2 linked regions of the Ruminococcus albus AD2013 genome follow. The protein of the gene in region 2 interacts with the protein of the main gene of each other region in a pairwise test. Links are inferred from orthologs where the notes say so. Each region holds a gene or a part of one and is shown on either strand. Other genes may lie near its edges.

Evidence for each region.
Region 1: the proteins of rlmB (region 2) and tsaE interact in binary tests that used the Escherichia coli proteins (3 or more experiments, as listed by UniProt). The link is inferred for Ruminococcus albus AD2013 from one-to-one orthologs.

What each region holds. Positions count from the first base shown.
Region 1 is NZ_JAGS01000001.1:652,501-656,918, reverse strand. Bases 1-2,710 are described here. They hold tsaE (tRNA (adenosine(37)-N6)-threonylcarbamoyltransferase complex ATPase subunit type 1 TsaE), read right to left. Parts: upstream 1,732-2,710; coding sequence 1,270-1,731; downstream 1-1,269. Other genes in these bases: N773_RS0102790 (DUF3810 domain-containing protein), read right to left, coding at 1,746-2,710; tsaB (tRNA (adenosine(37)-N6)-threonylcarbamoyltransferase complex dimerization subunit type 1 TsaB), read right to left, coding at 597-1,298; N773_RS0102805 (hypothetical protein), read right to left, coding at 333-521; rpiB (ribose 5-phosphate isomerase B), read right to left, coding at 1-293. Also shown: more of N773_RS0102790, read right to left, coding at 2,711-2,945; N773_RS0102785 (formate--tetrahydrofolate ligase), read right to left, coding at 2,964-4,418. UniProt on the Escherichia coli protein: Required for the formation of a threonylcarbamoyl group on adenosine at position 37 (t(6)A37) in tRNAs that read codons beginning with adenine.
Region 2 is NZ_JAGS01000001.1:982,544-988,742, forward strand. What follows is about bases 1,290-4,072. They hold rlmB (23S rRNA (guanosine(2251)-2'-O)-methyltransferase RlmB), read right to left. Parts: upstream 3,175-4,072; coding sequence 2,404-3,174; downstream 1,290-2,403. Other genes in these bases: N773_RS0104380 (membrane protein), read right to left, coding at 1,290-2,386; N773_RS0104390 (hypothetical protein), read right to left, coding at 3,288-3,584. Outside these bases: more of N773_RS0104380, read right to left, coding at 1-1,289; N773_RS0104395 (DUF6062 family protein), read right to left, coding at 4,092-4,775; N773_RS0104400 (Imm1 family immunity protein), read left to right, coding at 4,839-5,252; N773_RS0104405 (DNA-3-methyladenine glycosylase family protein), read left to right, coding at 5,258-6,079; N773_RS21045 (PrsW family glutamic-type intramembrane protease), read left to right, coding at 6,094-6,199. UniProt on the Escherichia coli protein: Specifically methylates the ribose of guanosine 2251 in 23S rRNA.

The DNA of each region.
Region 1 (4,418 bases), 330 kb from region 2 along the record:
TGAGCTCTAGTATACTTAGCCGAAAAATAATCCGAACAGCAAGCAGCCCTTATGCCCTTTACCTTATTTGCCGCCATAGACATTCCAATACCTGTGCCGCAGATAAGTACAGCCATTTCGCACTCACCGCTTGTGACCTTAGCGCATACTTCCTGAGCCTTGTCAGGATAATCGCATTTTTCGCCTTCCTGAACGCCCAGATCAACATATTCCACGCCTATCTCATCCAGATATGCAAGTACCTCTTTTTTAAGCTCGGGACCTGCATGATCGCAACCAATTGCAAGTTTCATAGTAGTTTACCTCCACATTTTGATTTTAGATACATTTTCTCAAATGTCCAAATCTTCCCTTTTCCTCTTTTTCATATTTCCAAACAACATAAAGAATTCAATTAAAGCCATCACATGAAGAACAATCGATATTATAAGAAATTCTTTTCCATGCCCCTTTAACAGAAGGCAAACCGTCGCCGATAAAAGCAATGCATACGCATAAAACGGGTCGATAAATCTCTTCATAACAACTCCACCTCAATATAAAATATCCTGTACCACAATTCAAATTTATTGAACTGTCCGCAGGACAGATCGCGTTCAACTGTCGCGGTGAGCCTTGTCTTTTTCAGCCTTAGTCGCCTGAAGATAGGACACTGCCAGTTCATCAGCACTGCACATAAGCGTCGGATCATCTTCGACCGCAAGACAAAGCGACGATGCTCTTTGCAGAACACAGTTCAGCGGAGCTGTACGCACATTGTCAGACTCAGCAAAACGACCTGCCTTTATCTCCTCGGCACAGTCACCTACCAGCATGACATTTCCGCAGAAGCCTATCTGCGAGAAGAATTCGTCCTCACCGCAGACCTTATCCTCGGTCATACGTATGATCTTTCCGCCGCTGCTTTCAAATGCCGCAGCGTAGATTATCTTAGGGCGAGCTCTCATCACTGAGAATATCTTTCCCTCAAAGCCCACACAGTTGTAAGCCAGCGCCAGTAAAGTCGATACTCCTGCCGCTTTGATGTTCGGCGCACCCATGCAGATGCCCTTAACAGCACCAACGCCTATCCTGAGCCCGGTATAAGAACCGGGTCCGTTGGCGATTGCGATGCAGTCAATGTCGGGATAGTCAATTCCCGTTTCTTCCAGAGCGCTCTCCACCATCGGCAGTATCACCTGCGAATGTGTAAGCTTAGTAAAAACCGTCTTTTCCCACAGCAGTCGTGCTCCGTCACTTATTGCAACAGAAGCCGTTTTGCCGCTTGTATCAATAGCTAATATTTTCAAATCTGTCATCTCCGCCGCAGGTCTCGATGGTGAGCTCTCTCTCATCATCGGATATCCTGTTTATCGTTATCCTGATACAGTCATCGGGCAGGTCATCGTCTATATTCTCCGACCATTCCACAGCCAGTACCGTATCCTCGTCCATATAGTCGAAAAATCCCGTAGTTTCCAAATCTTCCCCGGAGGTTATACGGTACATATCAAAGTGTATCAGGCTAATTTTGCAGCCCTTTTTTCGGTACTCGTTTACAAGAGCAAAGGTAGGCGAAGTCACTTCGTCACCAAGCCCAAGCCCATCTGAGATACCGCGTGTTATCGTTGTTTTTCCTGCACCGAGCCCGCCGCGGTAGGCGATAACCTCGCCACCGCGCAGACGTTTGCCTATCTCACGTCCGAGTGCGATAGTCTGCTCAGGAGAGGAAGTCCTGAAAGTAAAGTTCAATTTATCTCAACTCACTATTCTTCACCGACGAACTTGTGCTCGCCGTAATAATTCAACATAAGATCAACCATTCTGCAGTAAGATTCGAGACCGTCCTCAACTCCGTTAGCCTGCAGAGAAGTCTCCATAGCCTTTTCGCTAACTTCACTGACACTTTCGCTTTCAAACACTGTGTCTTCGGCTTCTTCCACTGACTCCCAGTATGCACGGTTTCCGTCGATATCTGCCCATACCTCGTCACAGATGGCATTATCAAATTCAACCATTGTTTCTTCGTCACAGTACTCAAATATCTCATTGCGAACATAGGTCAGCGCCGAAAGATAACCGGAATACCTATAATCCACATTATCACAGCGGTCACAGGCAACAAAAGCGATGAAATTCGCTTCTTCTTCCCTTATAAAGCCCTTCGTATGGGCAAGTTCGTGACAGATAGTGTTCGGCAGCTTCGCCTTGTACATATCAGTGTTGTAGTTTGCTTCCATCGAAAACGGGAAATAAATCCCCATAAGATCCATCTGGCTCATAAAAAACGAGCAGTAAATGGGTTTGGGGTGAACTTCATATCCGCCGAAGTTTACAAACTCTTCTTCCAGACCCTCGATAGCATCCCGTGCTGTATCGTCGGTATCCGCAGTCAGCACAAATCGACCATCTTCATCACGCTGCACCTTTTTTGAAAGCACGTTAACCTGAGAGACTATGCGGTATCCTAGCGCTTCCAGTTCTTCATGGGTGTGCTCTTCTGTACTGATATCGTTCAGCTTTTCAAATGTAGAAGTATGATACAGTATAAAGCAGTTCAGCGTTTCTGTACCAAGGATAAATACCAGTATCCATCCGTAAATAAACCCGAATATCCTTGCAACTTTCCCACGCCTGCCCTTTTTGATAATAAGCAGAACGATCATCACTATAAGTGAGAGAGGTATACCGAAAACAGCTATCGCTATCAGCAATTCTCCAAAAGAGAAAGGCAGCAGTGAAGTCACACGGCCGTAGGTCTGTGCCCACAGCGGGTATATCCACTTCTGGTAAAAATCGCAGAATGGTGTGCTTTTCCATGCAAGCACATTCAGCAGCACGAAAACAACCGTGCTGCCGATGAGCCATTTAAGTTGTGTGTGCTTATGTTTTTTGTCCGCTTTATCGGACTCATTTACGTCAACGCCCTTTGCTGTCACTTCTTCGGGTATGACTTTGGTTTTCATTTCGCACCTCTGTATTTATCAGAACAATCCATAGATATTGCCCTTATTGTCACAGTCGATATTATTGGCAGCAGGCACCTTGGGCAGACCCGGCATGGTCATGATATCACCTGTGTAAGCTACAACAAATCCTGCACCTGCCGATACTCTCAGATCGCGGACAGTTATCTCAAAGCCCTCGGGCTTGCCAAGCTTGGTGGGGTCGTCAGAAAGCGAATACTGTGTCTTTGCAACACATACAGGTATCTTGTCGTAGCCCAGTTCATTGATCTCTTTCAGTGCCTTTTCAGCCTGAGCGGTGAAAATAACACCGTCAGCACGGTAGATCTCCTTAGCGATCACGCCCAACTTTTCCTTGATAGGCAGCTTTTCATCATAAAGTGGCTTGAAGTTGCTCTCGTTATTTTCAATGGTAGCAACTACCTTTTCAGCCAAATCAGTACCGCCCTTGCCGCCGTTTGCAAATATCTCAGCCAGTGATACCTCAACACCCATCTCAGCGCAGGTCTTTTTGATAACTTCGATCTCAGCCTCCGTATCGGATGCAAATCTGTTGATAGCAACAACAACAGGCACACCGAACTTCTTCATGTTCTCGATATGTGTCCTGAGGTTTACGATACCATTTTCCAGTGCGGGTACATTTTCAGCAGTAAGATCTGCACGTGCAACGCCGCCGTTGTATTTCAGCGCACGGATAGTCGCAACCAGAACTACACAGCTGGGCTTGAGTCCTGCAAAACGGCACTTGATATCAAAGAACTTCTCAGCGCCAAGATCGGAACCGAAGCCTGCTTCGGTAATAGTGTAATCAGCCAGTTTCAGGGCAAGCTTAGTTGCTCTTACAGAGTTACAGCCGTGAGCGATATTTGCGAAAGGACCGCCGTGTATCAGCGCAGGATTGTTCTCCAATGTCTGCACGAGATTAGGCTTCAGTGCATCTTTAAGCAGTGCCACCATAGCGCCGCAGCCGCCGATATCCTTAGCGAAAACCGGCTTGCCATCGGTGGTATAAGCAACAAGTATACGCTCGATACGCTTTTTAAGATCTTCAAGATCAGCCGCCAGACAGAGTATAGCCATTATCTCAGAAGCCACGGTTATCTGGAAAGAATCCTCTCTCGGTATACCGTTGACTTTAGAACCCAGACCGATGATTATATCTCTCAGCGCTCTGTCATTCATATCAAGACATCTCTTGAACATTATCCTTCTCTGGTCGATATGCAGAGGATTGCCCTGCTGCATGGAGTTGTCGATCAGTGCACAAAGCAGATTGTTAGCCGCAGTAATAGCGTGCATATCTCCAGTAAAATGGAGGTTTATATCTTCCATAGGAACTACCTGAGCATATCCACCGCCTGCAGCACCACCCTTTATGCCGAACACAGGTCCGAGGGATGGTTCTCTCAGTGCGAGTATTGAATTCTTGCCAATAACGTGCATAGCCTCATGCAGACCTACCGAAATGGT
Region 2 (6,199 bases):
CAAGCATCGCAAGCATTATACCCGCAAATACCAGATGATAAACGATTATCAGTGTTGGTGTTATCTGCGCGAATGTACCAAGAAGCATCGAGATAAGGCATATAGCAGCTCCAAGTGCCACTGAGCCGACCTGAATTGCGATACCAAGCTGAGCCGCAGATCTTATCTTCTTTACCCCGGTTATCAACATGGCAAATGACGGAAAACTTCCGCTGCACATCATCGGCGAAGATTCACGCTCGTTGAATCCGACTTCGTTTTCATATTCCTTGTGATACCTGAAAGGTAGCATCTTTATAGAACCGTTGTCGAGGTCAAAAAGACTTTCAAGAAACTCTTGTGTGAGGAAGCCGTCCACATTTCTGACAACGGTGACAACACCTTCTTTTTCAAGTGCCTGCATCCATTTTGTAACTGAAATAGATGGTGTGATTTTCAGAACAAACATTGTACATATCACACCGGATATGGACAGATAAAGTATCACATTGCCCTTACCGTATTCAGCTTCTTTTGAAACAGGTGGCAGACCGTCAATTGAATGATCTTCCATATGCTGTCTTGTGCCGAGAAGTACTCTTTTATTATCTATCCAGCCCGATAACCCTCTTTCGTCCTCATAGATATAGCTTTCTACGGGATAAAGCATATCAAGCTTGCCTTTGAGTATTTTATAGAACGAATTCTTAAGAACACTGTCCGAACGAAAAACCAGGCTTGAAGCCAAAAGTATACATTCATCCAGCGGTTCGGTGGAAAGAAGTTTAAGATTTATAAGATCAACGCTTTCCTTCGGGAAAAGATGAACTGCATCTACCATTACAGAATTTGTATCAGAAAATTCCTCAACGGCGCTGTAACCAAGTATTACCGAAGAATACTGCAGATATTTGTTGGTTGCCTTGCTTATCGGTAAATTAACAGCCAGTATCAGCGATAGCGAAGAACACATTGTTACAGTTCCCGAAAAAGCAGCAAGAGCCACATAAATTTTATCTACGCTTGAACCTGCGTGCTTGTCACAGATAAAAGAGAGAAGACCCGTTAAAAGTCCTGCAATAAGTATTATAGGTGCAGAGTATTTTGCAAATCTGTCTGACACATCGGGGGCATAGCTGTTTTTTATGAAATCCTCGATAAAGCTCGTCTTGCGCATAGCAGCCATATTGGCGTTCACAGGCACAGCTCCCCTGCCGAGATTCACAGCAGTGCTTCCGTCAACGCTTTTAACAGCGTATCTTTCGAAATCACCTGCGATGTATCTGAAATTCTTTTCTGTACGCTGTACAGTCATCATTTTGCCGAGAGTATTGAATATCAGACCCATGATAGCAGCCGAAACATATACATGGTAATAGCCGTCGCGTACAGAATCGGGTTCAAACAGAGTTGCTATCCCCGCGATGACAGAAACAAATATCCCTACTGCTGCGATCGAATCATTATCCGGCTTTCTCAGGAACATATTTTTCAGACCTGCAGTCATGACCGAATAAGAAACTCCAAGTGCCAGCAGACCCATTATCGTATTTGAAAACAGGAACGCTGATGGTGATACCGACCTGTCAAATATTCTTATAACAGGAAATTCCAGATCATTTGCAACGGTTATAAGCAAACTTGAAAGACCTGTAAACAGAAGCACGCACAATCTGAGAAACAGATTGCTTTTTATCTGAAGTATATCGTTCAGGACTTTAGGTGCCTCATCGTAGTTTTCAAACTCTTTCTGACCATAAGATATCTTTTTATGTTTGCCGATCTCAGCAGCTTCGTCATCGTCCATACTGTCAAGTACAAAGCTTTCTACTTTCGACTTCCTGTGCCTTTCCAGTTCTGCCGAACGGCTGTCATAATCGTCTACGGTCGCGTTATCCATAGTATTTTCTTCATCGGAAATATCATCAAGGTATTTGCTTTGAGGAATGATCTTTCCTTCGAGACCAAACTTAATATCCTTAACGCTTGTACGCCTTACCGGTTCAGCAGACAGCTCACCATTTTTATCGATATTTACATTCTTTTCCGAAAGCTTGCTGATCTTTCTCGCATTCCTCATTGCCAGGTCTTCATCTATAGGACTAGCATTATCAAGAAGATCGTCTGACATTAAAAGGTCGTCACTTCTTTGAGATGATGCCACAGCTTTTTTGATGACTGCATCGTCAGCACTTTTTTCGGAAGATGTATTATCAGGGACATCATGATCCTTTCCAGCTGTTCTATCGGAACGAATATCCGGGATAACAGCGGCAGGATTTTTATTCTCAGGCTTTGAGAAGCTTATATCGAAGTTATCAGGATCATCAGCCTTGGGTCTGTTATTTGTTTTGTGTTTATTGCTGTATTCCGACAAAATATCGTCGATGGAATATTTATCAGCCAATCCATATCACTCCCAATCTACTTGATGGCGCGTTGGCGCACTATCTCATACATAAAGATTCCCGCGGCAACAGAAGCGTTAAGCGAGGTTATCTTGCCCGCCATCGGCAGGCTGAGAAGCATATCGCATTTTTCTTTCATAAGTCTTCCCATGCCGAAGCCCTCAGAACCTACAACAAGCCCGATAGGACCGCGAAGATCAGCACCGGAATAGTTTTCACCTGCACCGTCTGTTCCATAGATCCAAATGCCTTGTTTTTTCAGTTCATCAACTGCCGCAGCAAGATTTGGTACTCTTGCAACAGGCAGCCAGCTTGCTGCACCTGCAGAAGTCTTGAATACCGTATGGTTCAGCGAAGCGCTTCTTCTCTTAGGTATGATTATACCATGAGCGCCCGCAGCCTCGGCTGTACGTATTATAGCACCGAGATTATGCGGATCTTCGATCTCGTCACATATTATTATGAAAGGATCTTCACCCTTCTTTTCAGCGATAGCGAGAATATCCTCGACTTCCACATACTCAGCACAGGCACCCACAGCTATAACGCCCTGATGTGCCGCACCGCCTGCCATGTAATCGAGCTTGACTTCCCTGACCTGCTTTACGGGTATATCCCTTTCCTTGGCAAGTTTCAGTATCAGCGATATTGAACCTTTAGCTTCCGGATTCACGAAGATCATATCAATAAGCTTATCGGCTTTCAGTGCCTCGATAACGGGATTTCTTCCAAGGATAAGCTCTTCGTCACGCTTATTTTCGGTAGTGTTATTTCTGTCTTTATTCATAATCAAAAATCCTTTTTCAAACAACAGTTATTACGTATTATAGCACAAAAATCCTCAAAAGCCAATAGTTTCCGAGGATTTTTTGCAATTTAAACAAATAGCATATAGGATTTTTAGAAAATATGTGCGCTATCATAAAGCAAAAGAACAACTACCATCACCGAAATAACTACAGCGCCGAGGAGCACAGCCGGAAGTGTTTTAAGGGTTTTGCTATGGTGACTTTTACAGCAGCTTTCTCTGCTTTCCATTTCATCAGTCAGCTTTTGAAGAAACTCACCTGCCACGACCTTAGGTTCGGTTTCCGAAAATAGTTCACAGTTTGAGTTCACGAACAAAAGTGCTCTTTCAAAATATTCATTGTTCGTACACTTAATTTCAATAATCTGCTTGTTAACGCCTTTTATCACCTTTCAGACATCTCCTTACCATTGATTTTCACATTAATGTCCGATAGAATGTACTTCTCAACAATTTGCTGTTGAAAAGTTGAAAACTCATTTCATGTTCCAACATTTTCAAACCAAAACTGTTGAAAAAGCTGTTGAAAAGGTTGAAAATCATGAAAATTTCCGAGGTTTTCAACATTGGTTAATTTTGTTGAAAAATATACTCAAGGACAAAAATATGTACATCAGGTGAAAACGAAGACTTCAGAAACTCTTATTTATGCCGTAAACTATTACTATTCTATGAATGCCGCAACATTTCGGCAAAGCATAAAAACTGTATTCCCTAATTTCCAGGTATTTTCGGAGAGTGTTAATTTGTTAGGCTATTTACGGGCTTATATATCCATAAAAATGTACTCGTTTTACTCTGTCGGGCAAATAACACTCATCTCTGAAAGTCTGTACAATATTATGTATTTTTATTCAGCTGGAAAGCTAAAAGAAAAATTACATTCTGTTACGAAATTATCGTGTTGTCAGAAACTTTATCGCTCTCTCGATTGAATCCTTGGAATTGCCCCAGTCGGCATCACTTCCGTTGTTACGGTAGTCGTACATATTGCAGTAATGGGTGACATCTTTTTCAAGTTCAGCCAGATATTTTTCTGTCAGAGAAGCACAGGCTTCCTTGAAACCAGCCTGTATCTTCTTGCTCATCTTATCCTCGCAGGCGGAGACAAGCATATCATAATGTGGCAGACAAAGCATTTCCTGCTCGGCAAACAGCTGACGGAATTCGCTTTCCTGTTCGTAGAGTTCGAAAAGTGTAACCATTATCCGAGACATTCCCCACTCTATCTTATTGCAGACGAAACAATCGTTATTCACTGCGGAAACACGCTTCTGCTTGGCTGACTTTCCCTCGAAGATGCTCTGCCTTTTAAGGACATTCTTCTGGAGTGACTGTAAATGTGTTGACAGCATAAGCGCCAGTGAAAGACGGTTCTTGCAGGCACGCATCTGCTCGAAATGAGTTTTGCAGAAGCCCTGTTTATTAGTTTCTATACGTACATCGGGCTCCATCATGGCGGCACCCATGATATAGTCTATGGTTCGCTGTTCAAGAGTATCGCGCAGTCTGCATATCGGACAGCCGCATTTCGGCTCGAATATTTCGGTAACGGGTATGGTAAGTATACTTTCTCTCATCAAAAAACTTCCTTTCGCATATAAGCAAAAAATATCTTGAAAAATATTCCATAATATAGTATAATGTATTTTAATGAAATTTGCAAGTGTCTTATAAAAGGTGAAGCTATGCGCATTAGTTACGAAAAAGGTGACATCACTCTCTCCGATATCAATGAAGTTATCTCGCTGATATTAAGTCTTTCCGAAAAAGGAATGGCTGAGATATGGATAAGCGAAGATAGTACAGATTATCCTGCCCTTGCCGTGCTCGTCAACCGCAGATATGCCTGTCTGAACTATTTCGGGGATGATGATGGCGATATGTATATGTCACGCTGTGATGAAAACATCGAAGTCACATTTAACCCCGGCGGTATCGAATGGACAGCCCCTGCGGACGCTGTTGTTTCAATTGAAATCGCTTTTGCTTGCATAAGACAATTCTGCGAAAACTATAAACTGCCCGACTGTATAGAATGGCAGTACGGAGTGTGAACATAATGGACTACAAAATAGACGGCAAAGATATACTGCTCTGTCAGGCTGATTTTGATCTTGACCAGACCCTTGACTGCGGTCAGGCGTTCAGGTGGGAAAAGACTGACGAAAACACCTACAGTGGAGCATTTTTAAATAAGAAACTGGTTATTAGCTGTGAGAACGGCGCTGATGTTTTCAAGCTTCACGATACCACCGAGGAAGACTTTCTTTCTTTATGGGCAGATTATTTCGATCTTTCCACTGATTACAGTGAACTTAAAAGGCGTTTTTCCGAGGACGAGACCCTCTCCAAAGCCTGCAGATACGCAAGCGGTATACGAATACTCCGTCAGGACAGCTGGGAGGCGCTTTCCTCTTTCATAATCAGCCAGAATAATAATATCCCCCGCATAAAAGGGATAATAGGACGGCTTTGCGAACACTGCGGCGGCTATCCCGCATGGCAGGAACTCACCGAGGAGACCGAGGAGAGCCTTGCTTATCTCCGTGCGGGATTCAGGGCAAAATACCTTGTTGACGCAGTGCAGAAGATACGAAGCGGTACCATAGACCTCGAAAAGATACGAAGTATGGATATCGAATGTGCTCGTAAACTTTTGCAGACCATCAAAGGCGTAGGCCCCAAGGTTGCCGAATGTGCACTGCTCTTCGGATTTTATCGTACAGAAGCTTTTCCGATAGATGTATGGGTCAAACGAGTTATGGCAAACTGGTATCCCAATGGTCTCCCTGAATGTACAAAAGGATACGAGGGCATAGCGCAGCAGTATCTTTTCCATTATATAAGAACTTCTGAGGAAGCAGCTGCTTCACTGAAATAAAGGAGGAAATTTGATTGACATTAGCTCTTATTGGTATCGCATTGATACCTACCATAATTATTTTTTCTGCGGTGCTGAAAAAGACACCGACTGTAAAAAAAGAACCCTTTAAAAGAGTTA